4 regions of the Lysinibacillus sp. FSL K6-0102 genome follow, and region 1 is predicted to be linked to each of the others. Evidence: riboswitches for the same ligand, from Rfam matches in the RefSeq annotation. Region 1 holds a riboswitch; each other region holds the start of a gene.
What was found. Region 1 has a riboswitch for cobalamin ahead of NYE73_RS22475 (hypothetical protein). Riboswitches for the same ligand answer to the same signal wherever they lie in the genome.
Positions count from the first base shown of each region.

Region 1 (3,139 bases):
ATTAAAGGCATGGACACTGGGATAACAAAATAGGCAGCTAGAAGTAGTGATATTATCACAATCAACCGAAAAATCAATTTCCTAGCATTAAATTTATTCATAAACTCACCTTCTTTGCGAAAAAAATTAAGTTAAGTGTACCATAAATCAAATTTTATTACGTTCTGAAACAATAAAGGTAGGGATGAATTATGGAAAAAGAGATTTTGCAACTTTTTAGTAATCTAACAGAGCATGATCGCGATATTCAATATGAATCTTACGAGGAATTAATAAAAATTATGCAAGAACCCGTAGATTGGACATATGCAGTTTGGGAACAGCTAATAAAAGCTCTTACATACAATAATGGTTATTCTCGTGCACGTGCTGCACAAATTTTATGCGCTTTAGCTGCAAAAAGTGATCCAGAAGAAAGGGTCTTGGAGGATTTTTTAAAGATTTGGGCTGTGACTTACGATGAACAATCTGCTACGGCAAGGCATGCATTACAAGCAATTTGGAAAATTGGACAGGCGGGTCCAGTACAAAGAGATTTGGTTGTATCGTATCTAGCTAAAAGATTTCAAACATGTATAGATGAAAAACAGCCATCTCTTATTCGTCAGGATATTATAATGTCATTTAAAAAGTTATATGATCAAACAAATGACTCGAAATTATTAGATATTGCCCATCGTTTAATTAATGAAGAACAAGATGCTAAATATAAAAAGAAGTATAAGTCAGCCATCCGTTCAAAGTAGCGAGGTGGTGTTTTTTTGTGCAAATTCTTTGATGAACGATAGAATAGTCAACTATAATGAATGAAAAAAGGGGATTATGCATGAGCATTTATAATTATCTAGTTCGGAAGCCTAATGGCGAAATTTTATCGATGGAAACATATCGTGGAAAAACAATGTTAATTGTTAACACGGCAAACCAATGCCGATTTACATATCAATTTGAAGACTTACAGAAAATGTATGATAGATATGGAAAAGAGAATTTTGTAGTTCTTGGATTCCCTTGTGATCAATTTGGCCATCAAAATCCTGAAGATGGGGAGGAAACTAAGCATCTATGCAAGGTAAACTATGGGGTCACATTCCCGATTTTTGAGCTTGTACAGGTAAATGGAGAGGCTACCCATCCACTCTTTAATTATTTAAAGCATGAAGTGGATTACCGAGAGTTTGGGAAGGCAAGTATGCAGGAGAAAATGTTGGCAGAAGCAATTGTTCAACTTGCCCCAAGCTTTTTAGATGGTCGTAATATTCGCTGGAACTTTACAAAATTTCTAGTAGATGCTAATGGTAAGACCGTCGCACGCTTTGAACCAACAGATTCACAGCTCGATATTGAAAAAGCAATTGAAACACTATTATAGTAAATTTCTTAATAATGTAAAAATTTGTTAGGGTTTTCTCTTCAAGTAGAAATAATGCTATATTTTAAAACTGTGTACAGCTATTTTTTCTGAAGCATATATGATAAACTGCTTTACAAATGAAATATTCTTGCAGAATAAAGGTGCTAATTAGCATAATCGGGAATCCGGTGAAAAACCGGAGCTGTTTCCGCAACTGTAAGTGCAGCCATTATAAAGATTTACCACTGTCTCAAAGAAGATGGGAAGGTCCTTTATAACACATTCGTTTCATGTGACGAACTGTACAAGCCAGGAGACCGACCTTTATTTGAACGTATAAAAACTTCTCGGAAGCTAGGAGGATATACGGCAAATACATAGGCTTTGTCCAGTTTGATGGCTCATTATGTTATTTTTGTCGTTCCTTTGCAAAAAGGAGCGACTTTTTTATGCCTTTCAAATAAGAATTTTTCATTATAGAAAATAGGGGGGAAGCAAGTGAAAAAAGATGCCCGTTATTCTTGTTATCCATTTATGCGTGAGAAAGCTTCAACGGTCGATTTTGAAATTCGAACAGATAGTCTGACAACACATCTAGGAGTTGCATTAGCTGCGGTAAAAAAAGAGGATGTTCAAGTTGTTGCTGAGGATTTATTGCTTATGTTACCTATGGCTTATCATGTGAATGGCTCAGTACGTGGGAAATTAGCAGTAACTGAAGAGGATTTATCTTGGTTAAGTGAACGTTATGATTTTTACGTTCGCCATGTGAAGGAAGAGATTCAAAGTTTTGTTTTACCTCAAGGAACAGAGGCTGCTGCAGCCTTACATCTTTGTCGCAGTGAGGCAAAAAAATCATATCGTACTTTACACAAAGTATCAGAAGAACGAGAGGTTCCAGCTATTCTTTTCGATTACCTTGGTTTATTAGCTAATGTATGTTTTGTCATGGCTGTTTTTATGAATCAGCAAGCTGGAATAGCGGAAATACCGTTTATTAGTAAATCCTACCCAATGAAAAAGAAAAAGGAGAATAACAATGAAAAAAGTATTTAATTTCCAATGGCTATCAGTGCTCTTACTTGCACTGGTATTAGCAGGCTGTGGCACTGCTGAAGATACAAAAAATAAAGATGCTTCGCAAGATACACAACAAGCAGAGAAAACAAGCTATAAAGTGACAGATGACCGTGGAGTGGAAATAGAGTTTAAAGAAGTACCAAAAACAGTTGTATCTTTACAACCAAGTAATACTGAAATTTTGTTTGCTTTAGGTGTTGGCGATAAAATTGTAGGAGCAACTGAGTACGATACTTACCCAGAGGAAGCACAAAAAATTGAACGTGTCTCTGATACTATGAACTTTAACAGTGAAAGAATTATAGCGTTAAAGCCAGATGTTGTCATTGCTTATACAATAGGTGATAAGGATGCCCTAAAGCCGCTTGAGGACGCAGGAATTAAAGTGTTTGTTATTCAATCTGCGACTACTTTCGACGATGTTTATGGAGATATCGAACAAATTGCTGCTGTGATGGATGTTCCTGATAAAGGAAATAAATTAAACGAAGAGATTAAAGCGAAAATTGCTGAAGTACAAACGAAGGTGAAGGATGTAAAAACGCCGAAAAATGTTTATTTAGAGGTTAGCCCTAAGCCAGACATATATACAGCAGGCTCTAGCACTTTCCAGCAAGAAATATTAGATGCAGCTAATGTTAATAATGTTTTTTCTGACTTGAATAGCTGGGCAAAAGTGAATGAGGAAGATGTTATTGCGAAAAA
Region 1 covers NZ_JBBOPH010000001.1:4,428,860-4,431,998, reverse strand. The annotation lists gene ytvI (sporulation integral membrane protein YtvI) at 1-101, opposite strand, end outside; gene NYE73_RS22485 (hypothetical protein) at 192-746, shown strand; gene NYE73_RS22480 (glutathione peroxidase) at 827-1,372, shown strand; cobalamin riboswitch at 1,497-1,694, shown strand; gene NYE73_RS22475 (hypothetical protein) at 1,853-2,410, shown strand; gene NYE73_RS22470 (ABC transporter substrate-binding protein) at 2,394-3,139, shown strand, end outside.

Region 2 (3,139 bases), 160 kb from region 1:
TCAGGAACATATGTAAGATACGGCTTCCCTGTCATAGGATGTATTTGAATATCCGCAAAAACACCAAATACATCTTGCAGCACTGTTGGCGTAAGTACTTCCTCTGGTGTACCATGACAAACTATTCGCCCTTGCTGTAAAACGTAAATTTGATCGCAATACATAGCAGCAATATTCAAATCATGTAAAGCTGCTACTACGGTTAAATGCAAAGTCTGAATTAAATCCATAAGTTGAAGTTGATGTTGAATATCTAAATGATTCGTCGGCTCATCTAATATTAATATCTGTGCTTGTTGAGCGAGTGCCCTTGCAACCATGACACGTTTTTTCTCGCCACCAGAAAGCGAACTAAAGCTTCGTTTCTCTAAATGCGATATGCCCGTTTGTCTAAGAGCCTCTTTAACAATTTGAAAATCTTTCTCTTGATCAAGCTCTAACAGCTTTTTATGTGGGGTTCTTCCCATACTGACTAAATCATGCACAGTGAAATCAAATAATACGGGTGTCTCTTGGCTTACAACAGCCAAATTTTTCGCAATTGCTTTACTTGATTGCTTTAATATATCTTGCTCATTTAATACTACTGATCCACTTTCAGGTTTTAGGAGACGATACATATTTTTTAACAATGTTGATTTTCCGCTCCCATTAGGACCAATTAATCCAACAAATTGCTTTTCTTTTATTTGAATGCTTACATCATGCAGTATACGCTGATCGTAAATGGAGAATGATACTTGTTTCGCTTCTAATGTCATGGAAGTTAATCTCCTTCACCGAAAGAATAGTTGTTACGACGGAGAAGCCAAATGAAAAATGGTCCTCCACAAAAAGCTGTAATAATACCAATTGGCATTTCCTGAGGAGCAATAATAATTCGAGCAAAGGCATCTGCCCATACTAAGAATATTCCACCTATTAAAGCACTGATAGGTATTACGTATTTATAGTTTGAGCCCACAATTAAACGCACAATATGGGGAATAATCAATCCCACAAATCCTATAGAACCACTAACTGCGACAAGCACACCTGTTAATAGAGATACTAGTAGTATTAACTGAATACGGAATTGCTGAAGATTAACGCCTAATGTCACTGCCGCCTCTTCTCCTAGTAATAATAAATTTAAATTGCGATAGTGTAGCCACAGTAGCCCAAATACAACCAAGAATACGAAAGCTGGAATCACAATATTATTCCATTTGGCTCCAGCTAAACTACCTAGCATCCAAAACATAACAGCCTTTAAGGCCCCTTCTTGCTTTGACATCATTAAAATAAAGTTAGAGATAGCCGTTAAGATAAAGGACACAGCCATGCCTGCCAATAGCAAGCGGAAAATAGAGACACGTCCCCCAACACGTGATAAGAAAAAGACAAGTGCAATGGCAAGTAATGAACCAAGGAATGCGGATACTGAAAGAGCGTAAATACCTAAAAATGAAAAGGCTCCTAAAATAATCACAGAAGTAGCTCCGACAGCTGCCCCTGAAGAAATCCCTAGAATATACGGGTCTGCAATAGAATTACGTACTAGTGCCTGAATGGCTGCCCCTGCAATAGCTAACCCCGCTCCTACTATCGCAGCTAGCAAAACACGAGGTGCTCTTATTTGCCAGATGATGATTTCCTGAGAGCGACTCCAATCTTGCTCGATCGAATTTTGTATAAAAGGAATTTTAGAAAGAATAACTTTCCATACATATAACGGTGTAACTGAAACTGAGCCAACCATTACAGCAAAGGTCATTGAAACAATTAATACCATGAAAAGTACGAAGGAAAATAACATAAATTTTTTATTCATCTGTTTTAAACTCCTACTGAATATTGATGAATGAAGCAATAAAAAAAGGTATCCCATGCGAAAATGCGCATAGAAATACCCAAGATTAAACAAAGTCAGAAAAATATCCAGCTATTGTCCGTAATTGCTTGCATCCTCGTGGGCATTACAGGTATTACTAAATGGCAGGTCTCCTGGCTTCGATTCACTATCCTATAATTGCCTTCCCATTCTTAAACAGTGGCAAATCATATTATAGGATTCCTCGTTACAGTTGCGGGACAGCGTCGGACTTCCACCGACTTCCCTTTTAAGTGACATTCAAAATGTCACACCAATAGTATTTGAAGTTATAAAATTGTGACGGTTCTATCATACATTTTTATAGATAGATAGTCTACTTCAATTTAATTCAGCAATTGCGTTAACTTATATAAATAATAAGGTTTACACAAATACATTCGTTTTTTACACTAGCAGTAATAACTTATAAAACGAGGTGAAATCATGGCAACTGTTACACAACATAGTCACCATAAGTTAAGAACTGTTGACATTACCTACATTGGATTATTTACAACGTTAATGATGGTGGGTGCTAATATCACTTCCTTTGCACCTTTTATGGTAGTTGGTGGTGTACCCATTACGCTTCAAACCTTCTTTGCAATTTTAGCAGGGCTTATTCTTGGTAGTAGAAAAGGTGCGCTCGCCTGCACAATTTATATGTGCGTAGGATTGGCAGGAGCTCCTGTCTTTGCTCGTTTCGGGGGTGGAATTGGCCAAATTTTAAGCCCTACCTTTGGGTTTATTATTACATTTATATTTGCGGCATTTGTTGCGGGGTTAATCGTAGAACGAAGCGGAACAAAGAAAAGTTTTATCGTAGCTGCTTTGGTAGCAACGGCTATAAATTATTTGATAGGAACAAATTGGATGTTTTTTGCCTATAAGCTATGGGCAAGTGCGCCAGAGAATTTTTCATATAAGCTCGCTTGGCTTTGGATGATTCCTCCACTACCAAAAGATATTATTTTAGCTATTTTTGCTGGTATCTTCGCCCATAGATTACAAAAAACATTGAAGATCATGCCCATTCAATAGCATCTCTCCCCGCCAGACTAGAGAAATGTTTTTCATAGGTTATATCCATCGTTTCTGCACATTTATTTGCTACATTAGGAGCACATAGTGAGGAGGATATCATATGAAATTCAATAAAAGATGGTCAGTCGGACTATTATCAGTAGTCGCTCTAATTAGTTTATCGGCTTGTACAGAGGATCAAACAAAACCTGCGTCCACTTCTAATGAAGCTGCTGAAGAAATGGATCATTCTACAATGAA
Region 2 covers NZ_JBBOPH010000001.1:4,271,850-4,274,988, forward strand. The annotation lists gene NYE73_RS21720 (heme ABC transporter ATP-binding protein) at 1-761, opposite strand, end outside; gene NYE73_RS21725 (FecCD family ABC transporter permease) at 767-1,813, opposite strand; cobalamin riboswitch at 1,960-2,146, opposite strand; gene NYE73_RS21730 (biotin transporter BioY) at 2,300-2,896, shown strand; gene NYE73_RS21735 (YdhK family protein) at 3,000-3,139, shown strand, end outside.
Region 2: it holds a riboswitch for cobalamin, as region 1 does, so the genes downstream of both, NYE73_RS21725 (FecCD family ABC transporter permease) here and NYE73_RS22475 (hypothetical protein) in region 1, are expected to answer to the same signal.

Region 3 (3,139 bases), 1.4 Mb from region 1:
GCCCATCTCTTGCCAGTAGACGGCCTCGCCTCCACGTGATTGCATGGCATTGTTGAGCTCTCGGCTACGCTGAAACATTTCCACAAATAATGCCACAATAAGCATGGAGACAGAGCGTAGCCATTGCATCGGTGAATGATAGCCAAGACGTGCTTGCTGGGCGAGATGTATATTTTGCATGCTTTCTAAAAACATAAAAATAAAACGATAGATTAGTTCGACGAGCTCCACTAATAAAGAGGGGAGTCGCCATTGTCGTAGCACATAACATATTCCTTGTACGGAAGTGGTTAGAATTAAAAAGTATAAACAACTAATGCTACCAAGGACAATAAAGAACAGCTGTTGCGCTGCTAACACACTTGCATTCCCAATAAAGACAGTCCAATTCCTAAATGTAAACGACCAAATATGGGCAGGGAGTGTATTCGTTGATGATGTAAAGGAAAGTAAAATAGATACGAGACTTGTTAATAAGAAAAAGCTAGGTAGCAATAATAATTTGCCGTAGTATGCAAGCGGAATTTTTGCACCTAAAATGATAAAAGCACTCATTACAAAAAATGTAATGAGTGAAAGTCGTTCATCTCTCATGATGAGCGTTATGAGAAGTAGTCCAAGTGAAAATATCATTTTTTCTAGCGGATGAACGGACGCTAGCTTATTCAGATAGGCATACTTATCAATGAGTAACATAATGGTTAACCTTCTTTGTGTTTGCCACGCATATAGCCGATGAAGTAGCCAATAAAGCCAGCTCCTATAGCTGCCTGTAGCACGAATAATAAGCTTTCGATTTCACCACTTGGTGGCTCCCATAGACTTTCAAACCATGGTTCATATTCCGCATTAATTTCACCAATAGCTGCTTCTGCTTCTCCATCAGCACCACCAAATTCAGCACCTTTTTGTATGAATAAGGGAATGATGGCTAACAACACAACAATTGCTAATAACAATAAATTTTTTTTCATTTGTTAATGTGCCTCCTTTGTTGAGAAAACACGTAACGTTTTTAATTCGCTAACATTGTATTTTTTCAAGAAATTCATCACAATGACCGTTAAAATTCCTTCACTCACTGCTAAAGGAATTTGAGTTAAGGCAAAAATACCTGCAAACTTTGTAAAGGATGCCATAAAGCCTCCAACCTCTGAAGGAAAGGCTAGTGCTAGTTGTACAGAAGTCACAATGTATGTACCTAAATCACCAAGCATAGCTGCAAAGAATATGGCTAGTGAAAATGACAACCCTACTTTTTGAGCCCCTTTAAAGACAAAGTAAGCAATAAAAGGACCAACAATAGCCATAGAAAAGGCATTAGCCCCTAAAGTTGTAATTCCTCCATGAGCTAATAATAAAGATTGAAATAATAAAACGATTGTTCCAATTACACTCATTGCTAGAGGGCCAAAGAGTACTGTCCCAAGTCCTACACCAGTTGGGTGAGAACAACTACCTGTAACTGAAGGGATTTTTAGGGCGGATAGCACAAAGGCAAAGGCTCCTGAAAGCCCCAAAAGCATTTTTGTTTCAGGATTTTCATCAATGGTTTTTCGAATAGAACGCAATCCTAGAATGATAAATGGGATAGAGATCACCCACCAAAAAATAGCCCATTCGATTGGTAAAAAACCTTCCATGATATGCATGGCAAAGGCACGTTTTGGCACGATTAAAAAGGCCAGTAAAAAATAACTAAGTTTCCACCATGATAATGTCAAAAAGCTTTCCTCCTAACTAATTAATAGATTTTTAGAATATTGCGTGCGTAATTAAAAAAAGCACTTCTCCTTAGGTGGAAAAGTGCATAGCTAAAAAAGCAAATAACAGTCTCATCTGCTAAGCCGCACACCTATCCTCGTAGGTTGAAACGATCACTTATTTTTCGGCAGGTCTCCTGGCTCTAGTTCAATGCTTTATAGGTCTTCCCATCCGTTGGACAGTGACATATTCTATAAAGCTCCCTATTACAGTGGCGGGACCGCGCCGGACTCAAACCGGCTTCCCTTTTAAGCAAAATGACAAGCACTTTGCACCGAAAAACATTCAAATTGTGAGATTTCACGACAAAGTGTAACATGAATTTCCATAAATATGCTATACCTTTTATGAAATTTTTTAAATTAAAGGTCAACGGTGAATATTCTGATAAAATTTTGTGCGCAAATTATATAGATTGTATAAAATTCATACCTAGTTCCATTCAAAATTGATAAATTTGTCATAAATTTTTAAAGAAATATTGAAATTTTAAAATAATAAGATATGATAAAGACAGTTTTCTATTTAAAATTCTAATAAAAATTTCATATAAAACGTCAATAAGTGCTCGAATAGTTCGAGATAATAGGGAAATTGGTGAAAATCCAATACAGCCCCCGCTACTGTAATAGCTGATGAAATCGCAAAGCCACTGGTACAAACTTGGGAAGGTGCGACAGTAAAATGAAGCTTAAGTCAGGAAACCTGCTTATTTGATTGTGCATGCAAACTTTTCGGAGGGAGAAGTTGAAGCGAAAGCGGGTACCTGTATTTCATTCTATTCGTTTTTATTTGGCTTCTACAAAACCTTTACTCTTCGTTATAGAGTAAAGGTTTTTCTTTTTCCAAAAAGCAAATGAGGGGAGACAGAAGATGACAACTTGGAATTTAGAGGGGATGAAAACACATCTCTTTATTTGCAATGGCAGTAGCTGCATGAAAAAGGATGGGGAGGAAATTACCTTAGCCATTCGAGATGAGATACAGCGGCAAGCACTCGATCAGGAAATACATACGACAAGAACGCGCTGTAATGGACGCTGCAAGGATGCTTGTGTGGTAATCGCTTATCCTCAAGGAAACTGGTATCGTGTGCCATCAACAGAGCATGCTAGAACACTAGTACAAGATTTACATCATGAATCCTTATACAACGAACATGTCTTTACACTTCGTGAAGGTACATTACAGCGTACTGCTCAAACAACTGCCATTAAAGGGATCGAAAAGGTGAAAGAGGGGTAACAACATGGCGCAAAAAGGAAAAATTTTCGTAGTAGGCTTTGGACCTGGAGATTTTAAGCATATTACGACACGTGCAGTAGAGGCTTTACAACAAAGTGATATGATTATAGGCTATAAAACCTATGTAGAG
Region 3 covers NZ_JBBOPH010000001.1:3,048,402-3,051,540, reverse strand. The annotation lists gene cbiQ (cobalt ECF transporter T component CbiQ) at 1-696, opposite strand, end outside; gene NYE73_RS15580 (energy-coupling factor ABC transporter substrate-binding protein) at 702-974, opposite strand; gene NYE73_RS15575 (energy-coupling factor ABC transporter permease) at 978-1,724, opposite strand; cobalamin riboswitch at 1,874-2,058, opposite strand; cobalamin riboswitch at 2,310-2,491, shown strand; gene NYE73_RS15570 ((2Fe-2S) ferredoxin domain-containing protein) at 2,638-3,009, shown strand; gene cobJ (precorrin-3B C(17)-methyltransferase) at 3,014-3,139, shown strand, end outside.
Region 3: it holds a riboswitch for cobalamin, as region 1 does, so the genes downstream of both, NYE73_RS15575 (energy-coupling factor ABC transporter permease) here and NYE73_RS22475 (hypothetical protein) in region 1, are expected to answer to the same signal.

Region 4 (3,139 bases), 1.9 Mb from region 1:
AGGCGATTGAGGCTCTAAAAAATCATCCAATCCGCCAAAATAAGTTAATTCATCAAGCCGTTCAAACTGTGACAAAGCAAGATTTTGAACGACACAGTAATTTTACGAAGCGACAAACGATCCAACAACAAGCCTTAGGATTACCGCTGTTTCCAACAACTACAATCGGTAGCTTCCCGCAATCAGATGAAGTGAAAAGAAATCGTAATGCGTGGCGAAAGAATCAATTATCGAATGAAGCCTATGAAACATTTTTAGAAGACGAAACAAAGCGCTGGATCTCCATACAAGAGGAATTAGATATCGATGTACTTGTTCATGGTGAATTTGAGCGTACAGATATGGTCGAATATTTCGGTGAAAAGCTGACTGGCTTTGCCTTTACAGAGAAAGCGTGGGTTGTTTCATATGGATCACGCTGTGTGAAGCCTCCGATCATTTATGGAGATGTTGCATGGGCTTCACCAATTACCGTAAAAGAATCCGCCTATGCCCAAAGCCTAACGAAGCGATTTGTAAAAGGCATGCTGACAGGGCCAGTAACAATATTAAATTGGTCCTTTGTGCGAGATGATTTGTCCCGTAAAGATGTCGCTTATCAAATTGCATTAGCACTCCGTAAAGAGGTGGAAGCACTAGAAAACGCAGGTATATCAATTATTCAAGTGGACGAGCCAGCGTTAAGAGAAGGTTTACCGCTTAGAAAGGAGGAATGGGGGGCTTACTTAGAGTGGGCTGTCAATTCCTTTAAGCTTGCGACATCTAGTGTCAAAGATGAAACACAAATCCATACACATATGTGTTACTGCGAGTTTAATGATTTCATCGAACCAATTAGCGCACTAGATGCAGATGTGATTTCCATAGAAACATCACGAAGTCATGGGGAACTTATTACCTCACTACAAGCACAGCCCTATAAAAAAGGAATTGGCTTAGGCGTCTATGATATTCATAGCCCTCGTGTACCAAGCGAGGATGAAATGCTCGCTATTATGAAAGATAGTCTACAGGTGCTGGACCGTTATCAATTCTGGGTGAATCCAGATTGTGGCTTAAAAACGAGAAAAGAAGATGAAACCGTTGCAGCTTTAGCGAATATGGTTGCTGCTACTAAAACGTTGCGTCAAGCTGTACAACAATCTACATCAAGCTAACGAAATGATTTTTAATCTACTACATCTACTCTCCAATAACGAAGACTAGGGTAAATCCCTAGTCTTTTTATCTTACGTCGATATATATATATTATCTTCAGAAAGTAAAATTGACGTGAACATGCGAGCATGTTATGTTTATTACTAATTTCATAGCAATCATTACAAGTTTGAGTGAAATCGTCTTTCATTCAATTAAAAGGAAAATGGGTGAAAATCCCATGCTGTCCCGCAGCTGTAAATGAGGAGTTTTGTTTCAAATACCACTGAGTGAGTACTTGGGAAGGTGAAACAAAATGATGATTCATGAGCCAGAATGCCTGCTTGTAAGAAGATTCATTGATGATCTACGAAAGATAGGGAGATGGATGGAGACTTGCTCATCGTGGGTTTTTCTGTCCTTATTCTTTTTTAGAATAAGGTTTTTTTATGCCTTCTCTTCTTCAACAAGTAGATGTATTTGTACTACGAATAGAGATAGGAGACAGAAAATGAGATTGACAAAGTATTTACTTCCTTTCCTGCTTGTCCTGACGTTCAGTTTACTTGCTGGCTGTACAGGCACGGATGAAGAAAAGGAAAAGACCTCAGCAAACCAAACAGATGAAAAAATAATAACGATTGGCTGGCCATTAGATGTCGGTCCATTGAATCCTCATACATATTTACCGAATCAAATGACTGCCCAAGCAATGGTTTATGAATCCTTGGTGGAATACAATGATGATGGTACTGTTACGCCTAAGCTCGCCGAAAGCTGGGACATCTCTGAGGATAAAACTTCGTATACTTTCCATCTAAGAAAAGACGTGAAATATTCAGACGGCACTGCATTTAATGCAGATAATGTCATTCGTAACTTTGACGCCGTTTTAGCGAATCGAGACATGCATTCTTGGATGGGCATGGTTAACCACATGAAAGAGGTTGTAAAAGTAGATGATTTTACAATTCGTCTGCAATTGGATGAGCCTTATTATCCAGTCTTAAACGAACTTGCCTTCGTCAGACCTTTCCGTTTTTTAGGGGATAACGGATTCCCAAAGGATGATATGACGCAAGATTCTATCAAAGCACCGATTGGAACAGGCCCTTGGGTATTAACTGAATACAAAAAGGACGAATATGCATTATTTAGTCGCAATGAAAACTATTGGGGAGAAAAACCACTAGTTGAACAAATAAAAGTAAAAATTATTCCTGACTCAGAATCTATTTCATTAGCATTTGAAAACGAAGAATTAGATTTAATTTATGGGCGTGGCATTATTAGTTTAGATAACTATACGTATTTAAAAGACAGTGGCAAATACAAAACTGCTACCTCTGAGCCTTTATCTACGAAAGCACTGCTATTCAATACACAATCTGGTCCATTATCTGAGCTAAAGGTACGTCAAGCCATTCAATATGCTATTAATAAGGAACAAATGGTCGACAGTATTACACATGGTACGGAAAAAGTAGCGAACACATTGTTCTGGGATGCGATTCCTTATGCCAATATAGATTTAGCACCTATTGTATACAATCCAGAAAAAGCCCAACAATTGCTAGATGAGGCAGGGTGGTTATTACCTAAGGGTGAAAAAATTCGTTCAAAAAACGGACAGCTGTTGTCTTTAGATTTGATTTACATTGCATCTGATGCAATTCAAAAACCAATGGCAGAATTAATGCAAGGTGAACTCGCAAAAATTGGCGTTCAGTTGAATTTAGAAGGGGCAGATGTAATGGTCGGTCTTCAAAAATTGATGGATGACCAGGTGGATATTAATTTCTGGCGTACCAATGGACCACCTACAGATCCACATAGCTTTGCAAATGAATCAGCTACACCAAATGCTAGTGGTGTGTACGAGGCGAAATTAGGCCTAGCAAACGCCAAAGAAATCGATACGAAAATTCACCAATTATTAGTAGGAACAGATGAACAGGAACGCGTGCAGCTTTACACGAATATTTTAACGATGTTTCATGAC
Region 4 covers NZ_JBBOPH010000001.1:2,551,887-2,555,025, forward strand. The annotation lists gene metE (5-methyltetrahydropteroyltriglutamate--homocysteine S-methyltransferase) at 1-1,157, shown strand, start outside; cobalamin riboswitch at 1,307-1,499, shown strand; gene nikA (nickel ABC transporter substrate-binding protein) at 1,649-3,139, shown strand, end outside.
Region 4: it holds a riboswitch for cobalamin, as region 1 does, so the genes downstream of both, nikA (nickel ABC transporter substrate-binding protein) here and NYE73_RS22475 (hypothetical protein) in region 1, are expected to answer to the same signal.